Regions from separate parts of the Hydrogenophaga sp. T2 genome, predicted to be linked through region 2. Evidence: predicted binding sites of a transcription regulator. Region 2 holds the regulator's gene; each other region holds the start of a gene.

Region 1 (5,379 bases), on a different contig from region 2:
CAGGCATCGATCCGCAGACCCTGCCCCAGACCTGGGCCCTGGTGCAGCGCTTCGCGGCGCTGCCAGCGGTGGCCAAGGTGATCGAGCGCGAGCGCCTCGAACTCAACGTCTACAAGCCTTGAGCCCCCAGGCTCCCCGCTGCGCGGGTCGCTGCCCCCCGAGGGGGCGCGGCCTCGCCCTGGGGCGGCCCGGCAGCGGGGCCTGAGCCCCCACGCGCCGCGCTTCACTCGGGGCGCGTGAAGCGCACCGAGATCCGCAGCCCGGGCCGTGAGCGCTCGGGGTGCGCGTCTTCCATCAACAGGGTCGCGCCATGCTGCTGCGCGATCTCCTGCACGATGGCCAGCCCCAGGCCCGAGCCGTCGACGTTGGTGCCCAGCGCGCGGTAGAACGGCTGCAACACCAGCGCGCGTTCGTTCACCGGAATGCCCGGCCCGTTGTCTTCCACCTGCACCAGCTGCACGCCACTGAAGCGGTCGACGAGCACGCGCGCCGTCACCACGCCGCCCTGGCCGCTGTAGGCGATCGCGTTGTCGAGCAGGTTGCGCACCATCTCCTGCAGCAGTGTCGGATTGCCGGTGATGAGCATCTCGGGCGGGACCTCGCTCACGCCTTCGAGACCGATGTCCACGCCGTGCTCCAGCGCGCGCGGCACCGAGTCCTGCACCACGCCCGCGAGCAGGCGCGCGAGGTCGACCTGGGCGTTGGGCAGCGCGCGGCCCGTGGTTTCGGCGCGCGCGAGCGCGAGCAGCTGGCTGACGGTGTGGTTGGCGCGCACGGTCGAGCGCGCGATCTGCTGCAGCGAGGCGCGCAGGCCCGCGGGGTCGGCCTCGCGCTGCGCGAGCTCGGCCTGCATGCGCAGGCCCGCGAGCGGCGTCTTGAGCTGGTGGGCCGCGTCGGCCAGGAAGCGCCGCTGCGTGTTGAGCGAGGTCTTCAGGCGCGCGAGCAGGTCGTTGATCGAGGACACCAGCGGCGCCACCTCCTGCGGCACGTCCATCTCCTCGATCGGGCTCAGGTCGTCGGGCCGGCGGGCACGGATGCGCTGTTCCAGATCGGACAGCGGCCGGATGCCACGCACCAGCGCCATCCACACCAGCAGCACCGCGAGCGGCAGGATCACGAACTGCGGGACCATCACGCCCTTGATGATCTCGTTGGCCAGCGTCGAGCGCCGGCCTGTGGTTTCGGCCACCTGCAGCAGCACCGGGCGTGCCGGGTCGGGCCGCGCGAGCCAGGTGTAGGCCACGCGCACCGCGTCGCCGCGCATCACGTCGTCGCGCTGGCGCACGCGGCCGACCTCCGGGGTTTCGTCGGTGGGCGGGCGGGGCAGGTCGGCCTCGCCGCTGAGCACCGTGCCCCGCGCATCGACCACCTGGTAGAACACGAAATCGCTGTCGTCGGCGCGCAGCAGCTCGCGCGCCTGGCGGTTGAGCTCGAAGCGCGGCCGGCCCTCGTGCACGTTCACGAGCTGCGACAAGGCCTGCAGGTTGAACTCGAGCGCGCGGTCGAAGGGCTTGTTGGCGATGCCCTGCGCCACGATCCAGGTGAGCGCGAGCGACAGCGGCCACAGCAGCAGCAGCGGCGTCAGCATCCAGTCGAGGATTTCGCCGAACAGGCTGCGCTGCTCGCGCTGGAACAGCCCGAAGCCGCCCGGGCCGCCGCCGCGGCGTTCGGCGGGCGGTGCGGCCTCGGCCGGCGCCACGGAGCCGCTCTCGCCGCTGCGTGGCTGCGCCGCCGGAAGGGTCACACCTTCTCCAGGCAGTAGCCCAGGCCGCGCACGGTGGCAATGCGCACCGGGCCCTTTTCGATCTTCTTGCGCAGGCGGTGGATGTAGACCTCGATGGCGTTGTTGCTCACCTCTTCGCCCCATTCGCACAGGCGCTCGACGAGCTGGTCCTTGCTCACCAGGCGGCCCGCGCGCTGCAGCAGCACCTCGAGCAGGCCGAGTTCGCGCGCCGAGAGCTCGACCATCTTGCCGTCGATGGTGGCCACGCGGCCGGCCTGGTCGTATTCGAGCGGGCCGTGGCGGATGACGTTGGTGCTGCCGCCCATGCCGCGGCGCGTGAGGGCGCGCACGCGGGCCTCGAGCTCCTGCAGCGAAAAGGGCTTGGCCATGTAGTCGTCGGCGCCGAGGTCCAGGCCCTTGACGCGCTCCTCCACGCCGTCGGCGGCCGTGAGGATGAGCACCGGCATCGCCGAGCCGCGCGACCGCAGCCGTTTGAGCACTTCCAGGCCGTGCAGCTTGGGCAGGCCCAGGTCCAGGATCAGCAGGTCGAACTCGTTGTTCGTGAGCAGGGCCGCGTCGGCTTCGGTGCCGCTGGCCACGTGGTCCACGGCGGCGCCGGCCGATCGCAGGCTGCGCAGCAGGCCGTCGGCCAGGACCTGGTCATCTTCGGCGATCAGGATGCGCATGGCAGGTCTCCTCGAAGTGTGGGTTCATTGTAGGTTTGCCCCCTTCGACCAGGCTGACAGAACAGGCCGTCTGCTCAGGTCTGTGCATACGCCTCCAGACCGAGCACGACGACGGTGGCCACCTCGGGGCCCACCTGGGTCGCGAACTCGGCCTCGGCCTGCGCCACGGCGCGCCGGAAGGCGTCGAGCCAGAGCAGGCCGTCGGGTGTGAAGGCGATGCGCCGGGCCCGCGCGTCGCGCGGGTCGGGCTCGCGCCGCACCAGGCCCCAGGCCTCGCACTGCGCCACGAGATCGCCCATGGCCTGCTTGCTCATGCCCGCGTTGTGCGCGAGCTCGGTCAGCCGCGAGCCGCGCAGCGAGAGGTGGCGCGTGATGTGTACGTGCGCCGCGCCCACCTGCTGGCGCGCGGCGAGGTTGGACAGCGCCAGCGGGACCTCGGGGTCGTGGGCCATCAGGTGCAGCACGCGCGCGTCGAAACGGCGCAGCGATTCGCCCAGCCAGCGGCCCAGGTGGCCGCCGCGCCAGCGGTCGTCGGGGGTCGTGTCCATGGCGTCAGATCGTAAGGCAAACTGACCAAAAATCGGCTTTTGACGCGGCAATGCGCCGCTACACTTCTGGGCATGCATCCAGTGCTGGATGCCGAAACAGGTCGGAAGACCTGCCGTGAAGTCAACACCCACTCACCGCTCAGGAGCCACCCTATGGACGCACCCGTCAAAAACGCCGCCCTCAACAGCGAAAAGGCCAAGGCCCTGCAGGCCGCGCTTGCCCAGATCGAAAAGCAGTTCGGCAAGGGCACGATCATGAAGCTCGGCGAAGGCGAGCAGATCGAGGACATCCAGGTGGTGTCCACCGGTTCGCTGGGCCTGGACATCGCGCTGGGCGTCGGCGGCCTGCCGCGAGGCCGGGTGATCGAGATCTACGGCCCGGAATCGTCGGGCAAGACCACGCTCACGCTGCAGGTCATCGCCGAGATGCAGCGCCTCAACGGCACCTGCGCCTTCGTCGACGCCGAGCACGCGCTCGACGTGCAGTACGCACAGAAGCTCGGCGTGAACCTGCCCGAGCTGCTCATCAGCCAGCCCGACACCGGTGAACAGGCGCTTGAGATCGTCGATTCGCTGGTGCGCTCGGGCGCGGTCGATCTGGTGGTGATCGACTCGGTGGCGGCGCTCACGCCCAAGGCCGAGATCGAAGGCGAAATGGGCGACCAGCTGCCCGGCCTGCAGGCGCGCCTGATGAGCCAGGCGCTGCGCAAGCTCACCGCCACCATCAAGAAGACCAACTGCACGGTGATCTTCATCAACCAGATCCGCATGAAGATCGGCGTGATGTTCGGCAGCCCCGAAACCACCACCGGCGGCAACGCGCTCAAGTTCTACGCCTCGGTGCGCCTGGACATCCGCCGCACCGGCACCATCAAGAAGGGCGACGACGCGATCGGCAACGAAACCAAGGTCAAGGTGGTCAAGAACAAGGTCTCGCCCCCGTTCAAGACGGCCGAGTTCGACATCCTGTTCGGCGAAGGCATCAGCCGCGAGGGCGAGATCCTCGACCTCGGCGTGCTGCACCGCGTGGTCGAGAAGTCGGGCGCCTGGTACGCCTACAACGGCGAGAAGATCGGCCAGGGCCGCGACAACGCGCGCGAGTTCCTCAAGGAGAACATCGAACTGCGCTTCGAGATCGAGAACAAGGTGCGCGAAGCCCTGGGTGTGCCGCTGCTGCCCTCGGACTTCGCCGACGGCGAAGAGGCCGCGGCCGCGCCCGCCAAGGGTCGCAAGACCAAGGCCAAGGCCGACGCCGAAGACGCCACGGACGCCTGAGCGCCGTGGGCTTCGAGAAGCCCTCCCTCAAGGGCCGCGCGCTGCGCCTGCTGGCGCAGCGCGAACATTCGCGCGCCGAGCTGCAGCGCAAGCTCGCGCCGCACGAGGAAAACCCCGGTGAACTGAAGCAGGCGCTCGACGAGCTCCAGGCCAAGGGTTTCATCGACGAGCAGCGCGTGATCGAGTCGGTGGTGTACCGCCGCGCGGCCCGCCTGGGCGCCTCGCGCGTGCGCCAGGAACTGCAGGCCAAGGGCTTGCCGGCCGAGGCGGTCGCGCAGGCGGTGGAGGCCTTGCGCGGCAGCGAGACCGAGCGCGCGCGCGCGGTGTGGCGCAAGAAGTTCGGACGGGCCCCGGCCGACGCCGCCGAACGCGCGAAACAGATGCGTTTCCTGGCCGCGCGCGGTTTCGGGGGCGAGGCCATCCGGCGCGTGGTGGCCGGGGCCGACGACGAGGCCGACGGGCTTTAAAGCCCCAGCATCAGCTTGAGGTTCTGCACCGCGGCGCCGCTGGCGCCCTTGCCCAGGTTGTCCAGGCGCGCCATCAGCACCGCGTGGCGGTGCGCCTCGTTGGCGAACACGCGCAGCTCGATCAGGTTGGTGTCGTTGAGCGCGGTGGCGTCGAGCTTGCCGTCCTCGGTGGGCGGCAGCACCTTCACGAAACCGCCCGCGGCCGCGCTCGCGGCGTAGTGCTTCAGGAGCGCGTCGTGCAGGTCGGCGGCCTTGGGCTGGCCGGGCAGGCTGTCGAGGTGCAGCGGCAGTTGCACCAGCATGCCCTGGCGGAAATTGCCCACGGCGGGAATGAAGATGGGCCGGCGCTTGAGGCCCGTGAGCGCCATGATCTCAGGCAGGTGCTTGTGCGACAGGCCCAGCGCGTAGGCCTCGAACAGCGGCGCGGTGCCGGCCTCGTAGGCCTCGATCATCGAGCGGCCGCCGCCCGAGTAGCCGCTCACCGAGGGCAGCGCGAGCGGGAAGTCGGCGGGGATCAGGCCGGCGTCGACCAGGGGGCGCAGCAGCGCGATGGCTCCGGTGGCGTAACAACCCGGGTTGGCCACCCGGTCGGCCTGTTTCACGGCCTGGGCCTGCGTGGCCGTGAGTTCGGGAAAACCGTAGACCCAGCCCGCAGCGGTGCGGTGCGCGGTGGAGGCGTC
Region 2 (5,379 bases):
GCGCCGTGGGCTTCATGCGCTGCAGGTCGTCGAGCTTCACGCAGCCCATGCTGCGCTCGCTCAGCCGCAGGTGCAGGCTCAGCACGTCGCAACTTTCGAAGAAGCCTTCCTTGCTCGTGGCCACGTCGTGGCCGTCGGCCAGAGCGCGGGCCCGCGATTCTTCCGAGCCCCACACCACCACGCGCATGCCGAAGGCGCGGCCGTAGCCGGCCACGATGGAGCCGATGCGGCCGTAGCTCCAGATGCCCAGCGTCTTGCCGCGCAACACCATACCGACCCCGAAGTTGGCGGGCATGGCCGACGACTTGAGGCCTGACTGCTGCCAGGCCCCGTGCTTGAGGTTGGACACGTACTGCGGAATGCGCCGCATGGCGGCCATCACCAGGGCCCAGGTGAGTTCGGCCGTGGCCACAGGCGAGCTCACGCCCTCGGCCACGGCGATGCCGCGCTCGGTGCAGGCCGCCACGTCGATGTGGCTGCCCACGCGACCGGTCTGGGCGATGAGCTTGAGCCGCGGCAATTTGTCGACCAGTTGCCGCGTGATGTGGGTGCGTTCGCGGATCAGCACGACGATGTCGGCGTCGCGCAGGCGGACCGACAACTGGCCCACCCCCTTCACGGTGTTGGTGAAGACCTTGGCGGGATAGGCCTCGAGTTTCTCAGCGCATTGCAGCTTGCGGACGGCGTCCTGGTAGTCGTCGAGGATCACGATGTTCATGGGCGCTTATTGTGCCCGCGCGCCTCGTGGCCCTTTGGCTGCCCCAGGGCGCCAAGGTGCTTCCGGATGTAGCCCGCGCGCTCAGCGCGCCAATCGGCGTCGGCCCTGGGCTTCGCGGTCGGCCAGGCGATCGAGTTCGCGGCACACCTCATCGATGCGGCCTGCGAGGGCCACGCGGCCGTCGTGGCGGCCACGCGCCAGCGACTCGTTGGCCGCGGGCCGGCCGAGCCAGCCCGCGCGCGCGAAGCGGCGCACCGCGGGCGTGGGCGTGGCGGCCTGCGCGAGGCTCAGCGCCGCGCCGCGGCCCGTGAGCGAAGGCTCGGGCAGCCAGCATTCGATGAGCTGCAGGGGTTTGCGCCAGCTGCTGGTGTGGAAGAACAGTCCCATGTGAAACGCCTTTCGGGGTTGAACACAGGCAGGATTGATCGTGGAAGCCGCCGTCGCGGGGTTGTGCCGCTCACCGGGGTGAGGGCCCAACGCCCGCCACCCGCAACGGTGGCGTGGACCCGGTCGGGTCAGTTCTGGAAGCTGTTGCGGATCAGGCCCACGGCCAGGCCTTCGATCTCGAAGGGTTCGCCGGGCTCGACCACGATGGTGGGGTAGTCGGGGTTCTCGGCGTGCAATTCGATGTGGTCGCGCAAGCGCATGTAGCGCTTCACGGTCACGTCGTCGCCGAGCCGGGCCACGACGATCTGGCCGTTGCGCGCCTCGCGCGTGGCCGCGACCGCAAGCAGGTCGCCGTCGAGGATGCCGACGTCGCGCATGGACATGCCGCGCACGCGCAGCAGGTAGTCGGGCGTGCGCTGGAACAGACCGGGTTCGACCGCGTAAGTCTGGTCCACGTGTTCTTGCGCGAGGATGGGCGAGCCCGCGGCCACACGGCCGATCAGGGGCAGCACGAGCTGGGCAAGGCCGGGCAGCGGCAGGGCCATCTGGCGCTCGCGCGACTCATTGATACTCTGCAGGTCGGCACGGCGCAGCCGGATGCCGCGCGAGGTGCCGCTCACGAGCTCGATCACGCCTTTGCGCGCGAGCGCCTGCAGGTGCTCTTCGGCCGCATTGGCCGACTTGAAGCCCAGCTCGGCCGCGATCTCGGCGCGCGTGGGTGGCGCGCCGGTGCGGGCGATGGTGCTCTGGATCAGCGACAGGATCTGTTGCTGGCGGGCGGTGAGCTTGGGGCTGGCAGCGGTGTCTTGCATGGGGCCTCGCGGTCGGTGTTCGGATACTGTTCGGGTATCCAGTGCCTGTATTTTTAACCAGTTATCGAGGATGACGCAAGTGGCACGTGAAGATTCCACCGCCCGGTTCGTGGTGCTGGGCATGGGCGGCACCATCGCCGGCCGGGCCCGGCAGGCTGGCGACAACGTCGGCTACGAGGCGGGCCAGGTGCGCGTGGAGGAGCTGGCAGCGGGTCTGCCGGCGCTGGCAGGGCTGGACATCCGCTTCGAGCAGGTGGCCCAGATCGACAGCAAGGACATGCGCCTGGCCGAGCTGCAGGCGCTGGTGCGGCGCGTGCAGGCGCTGCTGCACGATCCGCAGGTGCAGGCCGTGGTCGTCACGCACGGCACCGACACGCTCGAAGAAACCGCCTACCTGCTGCAGACCCTGCTGGTGCCGTCCAAGCCCGTGGTGCTCACCTGCGCCATGCGCCCCGCCACCGCGGTGTCGCCTGACGGTCCGCAGAACCTCAGCGATGCGCTCGCGGTGGCCGCGCACCCGGGCGCGCGCGGCGTGACCGTGGTGTGCGCGGGCCGGGTGCACGGCGCGTTCGAAGTGGCCAAGCAGCACCCCTACCGCACCGATCCTTTCGACTCGGGCGACGCGGGCACGATCGCCCAGGTGGAAGAGGGCCGCGTGCGGCGCTTTCGCGACTGGCCCGCCGAAGGCCGCCACGGGCCGCGTTGTGCGGCCTTCCTCGCGGCCGCGGCGATGCCGCGCGTGGCTCGGATCGACAGCCACGCCGACGCCGGCGCCTGGCAGGTCGAGGCGCTGTGTGCGGCCGGGGCGCAGGGGCTGGTGGTGGCCGGCACCGGCAACGGTTCGGTGCACCAGCACCTGCTGCAGGCCTTGCGGGTTGCGCGCGACGCCGGTGTGCGCGTGGTGCTGGCCACGCGCAGCGGCGCGCCCCTGGTGGGCCATCCCGCGCAGGCCTTCGAGGCGCTTGACGGGCTGTCGCCCGTGAAGGCGCGCTGGGCGCTGGCGCTCGACCTGCTGCCGGGCTGAGTCATGTTCGCCGCGCTGGCCTCGCACCCCTGGGCCTATCCCATGCTCGAGGTGGCCCACATCGTGGGCATCGCCTTGCTGCTGGGCAATCTGGTGTTGATCGAGGCGCGGGTCTGGGGCTTTGGTCCGGCCCTGCCGGCCGAACCGCTGGCCCGCCTGGGCCTGGCGATCGCGGTGGCGGGCTTCTCGCTGTGCGCGGTGAGCGGCCTGGTGATGTTCGCCACCATGCCGCAGGAACTGTTGGCCAACCGCGTGTTCACAGCCAAGATGGCGCTGATCGCGGTGGCCGCCTGCAACGCGGGCCTGTTCCATGCGCGCGGCTCGCTGCAGCGCCTCGACGGCCCGGCGCGCGCGCTGATGGCGGTGTCCACGCTGTTGTGGCTGCTGGTCATCACCTGCGGCCGCTGGATCGGCTACGTGTGAACCGCTCGACGAAGGAGACCCTCATGCACCGCAGAAACCTGCTGCAGGCCGGTGGCGCAATCGCCCTGGGCAGCGTGGCCGGCCTGGCCCGCGCCCACCACGGCTGGAGCAGCTTCGATCAGGACCGTCCGATCTACCTCGAAGGCCGCGTCGTGCAGGCGGCCTGGCGCAACCCGCACGCCGAGTTGGTGCTCGAAGTGCCCGAGGGCCTGGCGGTGCCGGCGGCGCTCGCGCAGCGGCCGTTGCCCGCGCAGACCGCAGGCGTGGACGGCGCGGGCCTGCTGCGCCGCGCGGTGGTGCCCACGCGCAAGGACAGGCGCTGGCAGATCGAGCTCGCGCCCATCTTCCGCATGAACCAGTGGCAGGTGAGCGAGGTGAAGGTGGGCGACAGCATCGCGATGGTGGGCTTCACCTTCCAGGGCGAACGCGGTGAGCCGGTGCTGCGCGTCGAGTACCTGTTCGTGGGCGACAAGACCTACGGACTGCGTTCGAGCCCGGCCTGAGCCGGACGCGCATGAAAAAGCCCCGCCGGGGCGGGGCTTGCGCTGGCGCGGGGCGGGTTCAGGCCGACAGGGCCTGCAGCGCGCGCGCGGTGATGTCTTCCACGCTGCCCACGCCGCTGATGGCGCGGTACTTGGGCGCGGCGGCGGCATCGTTCTGCGCCCATTGGCGGTAGTAGTCCACCAGCGGGCGGGTCTGTGCGCTGTACACCTCGAGGCGCTTCTTGACGGTTTCTTCCTTGTCGTCGTCGCGCTGGATCAGGGGCTCGCCGGTCACGTCGTCCTTGCCTTCGGCCTTGGGCGGGTTGAACTTGACGTGGTAGGTGCGGCCCGACGCCGGGTGCGAGCGGCGGCCGCTCATGCGTTCGATGATGGCGTCGAAGGGCACGTCGATCTCGAGCACGTAGTCGAGCTTGACGCCCGCGGCCTTCATGGCGTCGGCCTGCGGGATGGTGCGCGGGAAGCCGTCGAAGAGGAAGCCGTTCGCGCAGTCGGGCTGGGCGATGCGTTCCTTCACGAGGTTGATGATCAGGTCGTCGCTCACGAGCGCGCCCGCGTCCATCACGGCCTTGGCCTGCAGGCCCAGCGGCGTGCCGGCCTTGACGGCTGCGCGCAGCATGTCGCCCGTGGAGATCTGGGGGATGCCGAACTTCTGGCAGATGAACGCCGCCTGCGTTCCTTTGCCAGCCCCCGGTGGGCCCAACAGAATCAGTCTCATCGGTTTCCTTTTCAGAGTTTGAATCGCGTCGTCGCTTGCCTCGGGCGACGCCCCTGGGCATGGGCGCCGGGGGTAACCGGGCGAGGATAGCATGCGCCCCCTGACACAGCCTTACGCCGCGCCGGGGGTGCAGGCCTCAGCGCGGGGCGAAGAGGGCGCGCACGCGCTCGAGGTCTTGCGGCGTGTCCACGCCCGGGCCGGGCGCGTGCGCGCTCAGGTGCACGGCGATGCGCTCGCCGTGCCACAAGGCCCGCAGTTGCTCGAGCGATTCGAGCCGCTCGGTGGGCGCCACGGCCAGGCTGGGGAAGCGGCGCAGGAAGGCCGCGCGGTAGGCATAGATGCCGACGTGCCGCAGCGGTGCGGGCGAGGGCAGGCCATCACCCTGTGCCATGCCATCGCGCCACCAGGGGATGGGGGCACGGCTGAAGTAGTGCGCGATGCCGTCGCGATCGAGCACCACCTTGACCACATTGGGGTTGAGCCAGTCTTCGCGCCGCTCGATCGCATGGGCCGCGGTGCTCATGGCGCAGCCGGGGTGTGCGCGCAGCTTCTCGGCCACCGCGCCGATCAGCGCGGGCTCGATCAGGGGCTCGTCGCCCTGCACGTTCACCACCAGGTCGTCGCCATCGAGGCCGAGCAGGGCGCAGGCCTCGGCGAGCCGGTCGCTGCCGCTCGGGTGGTCGGCTCGCGTGGCCACGGCCTCGACGCCGTGCGCCTCGCAGGCGCGCAGGATGCGCGCGTCGTCGGCCGCCACCACGCAGCGCAGGGCGCCGCTGAGGGCGGCGCGTTGCGCCACG
Region 3 (5,379 bases), on a different contig from region 2:
TGGTTGAGCCAGAGCTCGAGCGCGGGCCGCACGTAGCTCGACACCAGGCGCACCGCGTCGCGCGAGTTCAGGCGCTCCTTGATCTGGCCCTGGAACTGCGGGTCGAGCACCTTGGCGCTCAGCACGTAGCTGGCGCGCGCGAACACGTCTTCGGGCAGCAGCTTCACGCCCTTGGGCAGCAGCGCGTGCAGTTCGATGAAGCCCTTGACGGCCTGGAACAGGCCGTCGCGCAGGCCGCTGTCGTGCGTGCCGCCCGCGCTCGTGGGGATCAGGTTGACGTAGCTCTCGCGCACCGGCGCGCCGTCTTCGGTGAAGGCCACGCACCAGGCCGCGCCCTCGCCCTCGGCGAAGCTGTCGTGCCCGCTCTCGGCATAGCCCTCGCCCTCGAACATGGGGATCACCGGGTCGGCGGTGAGCGTCTGCTGCAGGTAGTCGCGCAGGCCGCCCTTGTACTGCCAGGTCTGCACGTCGCGGGTCTTCTCGACCACGAGCTGCATGGTCACGCCGGGCATGAGCACGGCCTTGCTGCGCAGCAGGTGCACCAGCTCGTTCATGGGCAGCGCGGCCGACTCGAAGTACTTCGCGTCGGGCCAGGCGCGCACCGTGGTGCCCTGCTTGCGGTCGCCCTCGCCGCGCGCGGCCACGGCCAGCGGCTCGATCACGTCGCCGCCCGAGAAGGCCAGGCGCGCCACCTGGCCGTCGCGGAAGCTGATCACCTCCAGGCGCTGCGACAGCGCGTTGGTCACGCTCACGCCCACGCCGTGCAGGCCGCCCGAGAAGCTGTACGCGCCGCCCTTGCCCTTGTCGAACTTGCCGCCCGCGTGCAGCCGGGTGAACACCAGCTCGACCACGGGGGCCTTTTCTTCGGGGTGCAGGCCGAAGGGAATGCCGCGGCCTTCGTCTTCCACGCTCACCGAACCGTCGGTGTGCAGCGTGACCTTGATCTTCTTGCCGAACCCCGCCAAGGCCTCGTCGGCCGCGTTGTCCAGCACCTCCTGGATGATGTGCAGCGGGTTGTCGGTGCGGGTGTACATGCCCGGCCGCTGCTTGACCGGCTCCAGCCCCTTGAGGACGCGGATGGAGCCTTCGGAATAGGTGGATGGGGTGCTTGCCATGGGCGCGGATTGTAGGGGTGGATGGCGTCAAACACTGGATGCAATCACAGCCTCATGCCGGGAACCTGTTGAGCCCCGGGGTGCACGCAGGCCCGGCCCTGTGCGGGCCGGCGCCGCCTCGCGACGCCCTTCAACCCCCTCGACCCATGAACAAGACCACCTCCCATTCCCCGACCTGGCCCCGCTCGGCCGGCACCCTCGGCACCCCGTCCACGACTCCTCAGGGGCATGACCCGGCCACCGCTCTCGACAGCCACCTGCACGCGCTGGAACACCGGGGCGTGCGCTCCCTGGACCTGAGCGGCCAGGTGCTGCCCGATCCCCAGGCGTTCCTGGAACAACTGCGCACGCTCAAGGGCGCCGCGCTCGAAAGCCTGGACCTGTCGGGCACCCGCTTCGTCGGCAGCGACCCGGCCGCGGGCGAAAGCCCCCAGCCGCTGACACCGGCGCACCTCGCCACGATCGCCGACATCGTTGCCGCCTGCCCGACGCTGCGCGAACTCAGGCTCAACGGCCAAATCGGCCTCTCGGCGCAGCCTGACGATCACGACGGGGCTCCCCCCATGCACAAGCTGATGGCGGCCGTGGGCGAGAGCAACGTGGTCTGGCTCGAGCTCAGGAACTGCGGGCTGGGGCTGGGGGATTGGCCCGCCATCGAATCGGCACTCGACCAGCGAGATCCGGGTCACCGCATCCGCTCGGCGAACAAGGCCATCGAGTGCAGCGGGAAGTGGTATTCGCCCGGGAGCGAACGGGTGGCCGAGGCGAGGGGCTTCCTCGCCGCCCCGCATCGCGACCCGAGCAGCGGGTTGCAGATGCTGGACCTGAGCGGCAACGAAGACCTCTACCCGAGCCGGGACAACAACCGCACCGCCTACATGGCGCGCCTGAGCTTCATCCAGAACCTAAACCACAACACCTCGCTGAGGGAATTGCACCTGCCCTGGAGCGCCACCGAACTGCTGATCGATTCCGCTCAAGAGCTGCGCCTGCCCGACAACCACACGCTGTGCGTGCTGACGCCGTTTTCCAACGCGCTTCGCCAAAGGGTCGGGTTGAAGGACTTGATCGACGTGCTGGACCGCAATCAGCAGCACGCGGCCGTCCAGTGGCGGGCCGTCACGGTGGCGTGGATCGCAGAAACCTGTCACGGCGCGCCGCGAGACATCGCCAGACAACTCGCGTCCCACGTGCAGAACCATGCCGTGCATGCCCCGCCCGACAACCCATCCCCCCACTGACGCCAGCCCTGCGCCCACGCAGCAGGCACCTCCGCGCCCCACGGCGCATCCACCACCCGCACCGATCGCTCCATGAACGCCACCTCCCTCGCCCATCAGGGCACCGCCTCCGCACACCGCCCTTCGCCCGCCATCGCCGACAGGAAGGCGGCCTTCAGCGCGCACCTGGCCGCGCTGCGAAGCCGCCCCGGCAACACCACGCTGAGCCTTCGAGGCCAGACCCTCGAGGCCCGAGACATCGCCCTGCTGGCCGAGGTGCTCGACGAGCAGTGCGGGCTGCCGGGCGGCCTGCCTTTCAACACCATCGACTTCACCGACGCCCGGCTGCATTCCCCCCTCCCGCTGCTCACCGTGCTCGACGCCCACGCGGGCGCCGGCATCACGTGCCTCGATTTTTCGGGTGCCCAAAGCCTGGCCGACGGCCAGGCGCAGGCCAGCCCCGCCGAAGGCCTGGACGAGCCGGCGCTGCAGGCCATCATCGGCTTCGTCGGCACCAGCACCGCGCTGCGCAGCCTCACGCTCGACCGGCAACCCGCGCTGGGCCTGCTGCCCTTCATGGGTCGGCTGGCCGCGAACCAGTTCCACGACCTGCAGCCTCCGCTGTTGCGCCTGCTGGCCGCGCTCCAAGGCTCGGCGGTGGAAACGCTGGCCTTGCGGGGCTGTCAGCTGAGCCCCCAGGATTGGGGCAACCTGGACAACGGCCTGAGGCGCGCTGCCCTCAAGCACCTCGACCTCGAAGGCAATGACCAGATGGCCACGGCATCGAGCGCCGATGCATGCCTCACCTTCCTGGTCTTCCTGTGCTCGCTCGACCGCCACCCCAGCCTGGAGACGCTGCGGCTGCCGTCACAGGCCACGTCGTGGGCCCTGGCCGGTTGCAGCAAGCTGATGAAGGACCATCCGATGTGGCCCAGGCTCGCGCTGCCCGGCAACCGCCGGCTGCGGCAGGTCTCGCCCCTGATGGACTCGGACGACCAGCGGCTGGCCGGCCTGAGGCAGACCCTGCACCGCAACCAGGCGCAATGGCAGCAAGACTGGGAACGCGTGCGCACGTTCGCGCTCTGCCTGCGCGATGCCCCCGCCCCGCAAGGGCTTGGCCTTCCGCGCGAGCTCAAGCACAGGCTCGTCGGCACCGCGATCCGTCAATTGCACCTGCCCTCGTGAACCGGCCCTCTTGAGCGCGGCCGCGCGGCACCGGCCTGTCGCCCACGCGTCACCGATGCGCGCCGCGACACAATCCCGTGCGGAACTTTCAAGACCGCGGTGCAGCCCCGGGCCCGACAGGGGCTGTCATTCCGGCTAGAGTGCCGGGATGTCCACGCACCGCCCCCTGTCCGCCGCCCAGGTGCTCGCCTGCGGCGCCCTCATCGTCACCCTCTCCATGGGCATCCGCCACGGCTTCGGCCTGTGGCTGCAGCCCATCACCCAGGCCCAGGGCTGGACGCGCGAAACCTTCGCGTTCGCGCTGGCCGTGCAGAACATCGCCTGGGGCCTGTTCGGCATCTTCGCGGGCATGGCGGCCGACCGTTTCGGCGCCTTCCGCGTGCTCATCGTGGGCGCGGTGCTCTACGGCCTGGGCCTGGCGGGCATGGCGCTGTCCACCTCCACCCTCGGCTTTGCGCTCACCACCGGCGTGCTGATCGGCGCCGCACAGGCCGGCACCACCTACGCCGTCATCTACGGCGTCATCGGCCGTCAGCTGCCGGCCGAGAAGCGCTCGTGGGCCATGGGCGTGGCCGCGGCCGCGGGCTCGTTCGGTCAGTTCCTCATGGTGCCCGTCGAGGGCCAGCTGATCGAAAGCCTGGGCTGGCAGAACGCGCTGCTGGTCCTGGCGGTGGCGGTGCTGCTGATCGTGCCGCTGGCCGTGGGCCTGCGCGAGCCCGGCTTCGGCGGCGCCACCGCCATCAAACGCGAGCAGACCATCGCCCAGGCGCTGCGCGAGGCCTTCCGGTACCGCAGCTTCCAGCTGCTCATGGCGGGCTACTTCGTGTGCGGCTTCCAGGTGGTGTTCATCGGCGTGCACATGCCCAGCTACCTCAAGGACAACGGCCTGTCGCCCCAGGTGGCGAGCTACGCGCTGGCGCTGATCGGCCTGTTCAACGTGTTCGGCACCTACGCCGCGGGCGCGCTCGGCCAGCGCATGGCCAAGCGCCACATCCTGGCCTTCATCTACCTCGCGCGCGCCGTGGCCATCGCGCTGTTCCTGTGGGCGCCGCTCACCCCCATGAGCGTCTACGTGTTCTCCGCGGTCATGGGCCTGCTCTGGCTGTCCACCATCCCGCCCACCAACGCCACGGTGGCGCAGATCTTCGGCGTGGCCCACCTGTCCATGCTCGGCGGCTTCGTGTTCTTCAGCCACCAGATCGGCAGCTTCCTGGGCGTGTGGCTGGGCGGCTACCTCTACGACCGCACCGGCAGCTACGACATCGTCTGGTACATCGCGATCGCGCTCGGCGTGTTCGCGGCGATCGTGAACCTGCCGGTGCGAGAAGCGCCGATTGCGCGTGCGCCGCGCACCGCCGGGGCCGCGGCATGACCAGGGTCCAGCGCGCCCTGGCCTGGGCCGCGGCGGTCGGCGTGCTGCTGGCCACCTTCACGCTCTACCAGCGCCCGGGCTTCCTGGTCGACATGGCCGACCGCCTCTGGAGCTGCTTCTGATGCACGGCACGGAAGCCGCTTCGGCCTGGGTGCGGCGCTGGTCGCACCTGGTGCCCGCGGGCGGTGAGGTGCTCGACCTGGCCTGCGGGCGCGGGCGCCACCTGCGCTGGTTCGCCGAGCGCGGCCACCCGGTCACGGGCGTGGACCGCGATCCCGAAGCCATCGCGGCCATCGCCCCCGTCACGGGCCCCGGGCGTGCGCTGCTGGCCGACATCGAGAACGGCCCCTGGCCGCTGCCGGGCCAGACCTTCGCGGGCGTGGTCGTCACGAACTACCTCTGGCGCGCCCTGCTGCCGCAGATCGTGGCCAGCGTCGCCGAGGGCGGTGTGCTCATCTACGAAACCTTCGGCAGCGACCACGCCACA

What was found. Region 2 encodes LexA, which represses DNA repair genes until DNA is damaged. Its sites were predicted from a motif close to ACTGTATNNNNATACAGT; they were not measured.
Region 1: recA (recombinase RecA) is a predicted target of LexA. The motif match lies at 3,023-3,040, and genes of this name have one in related genera.
Region 3: WDZ95_RS02800 (DNA topoisomerase IV subunit B) is a predicted target of LexA. The motif match lies at 1,149-1,166, and genes of this name have one in related genera.

What each region holds. Positions count from the first base shown of each region.
Region 1 covers NZ_JBBHZJ010000006.1:140,575-145,953, reverse strand. The annotation lists gene WDZ95_RS15325 (glutathione S-transferase family protein) at 1-122, shown strand, start outside; gene WDZ95_RS15320 (sensor histidine kinase N-terminal domain-containing protein) at 224-1,588, opposite strand; gene WDZ95_RS15315 (response regulator) at 1,741-2,409, opposite strand; gene WDZ95_RS15310 (MarR family winged helix-turn-helix transcriptional regulator) at 2,484-2,957, opposite strand; gene recA (recombinase RecA) at 3,111-4,232, shown strand; gene recX (recombination regulator RecX) at 4,238-4,699, shown strand; gene argC (N-acetyl-gamma-glutamyl-phosphate reductase) at 4,696-5,379, opposite strand, start outside.
Region 2 covers NZ_JBBHZJ010000004.1:148,272-153,650, reverse strand. The annotation lists gene WDZ95_RS10815 (D-2-hydroxyacid dehydrogenase family protein) at 1-718, opposite strand, end outside; gene WDZ95_RS10810 (hypothetical protein) at 800-1,105, opposite strand; gene lexA (transcriptional repressor LexA) at 1,234-1,917, opposite strand; gene WDZ95_RS10800 (asparaginase) at 1,988-2,941, shown strand; gene WDZ95_RS10795 (hypothetical protein) at 2,945-3,364, shown strand; gene WDZ95_RS10790 (DUF6152 family protein) at 3,388-3,867, shown strand; gene adk (adenylate kinase) at 3,926-4,582, opposite strand; gene kdsB (3-deoxy-manno-octulosonate cytidylyltransferase) at 4,719-5,379, opposite strand, start outside.
Region 3 covers NZ_JBBHZJ010000001.1:597,498-602,876, forward strand. The annotation lists gene WDZ95_RS02800 (DNA topoisomerase IV subunit B) at 1-1,115, opposite strand, end outside; gene WDZ95_RS02805 (hypothetical protein) at 1,262-2,356, shown strand; gene WDZ95_RS02810 (hypothetical protein) at 2,429-3,520, shown strand; gene WDZ95_RS02815 (MFS transporter) at 3,669-4,892, shown strand; gene WDZ95_RS02820 (hypothetical protein) at 4,889-5,014, shown strand; gene WDZ95_RS02825 (class I SAM-dependent methyltransferase) at 5,014-5,379, shown strand, end outside.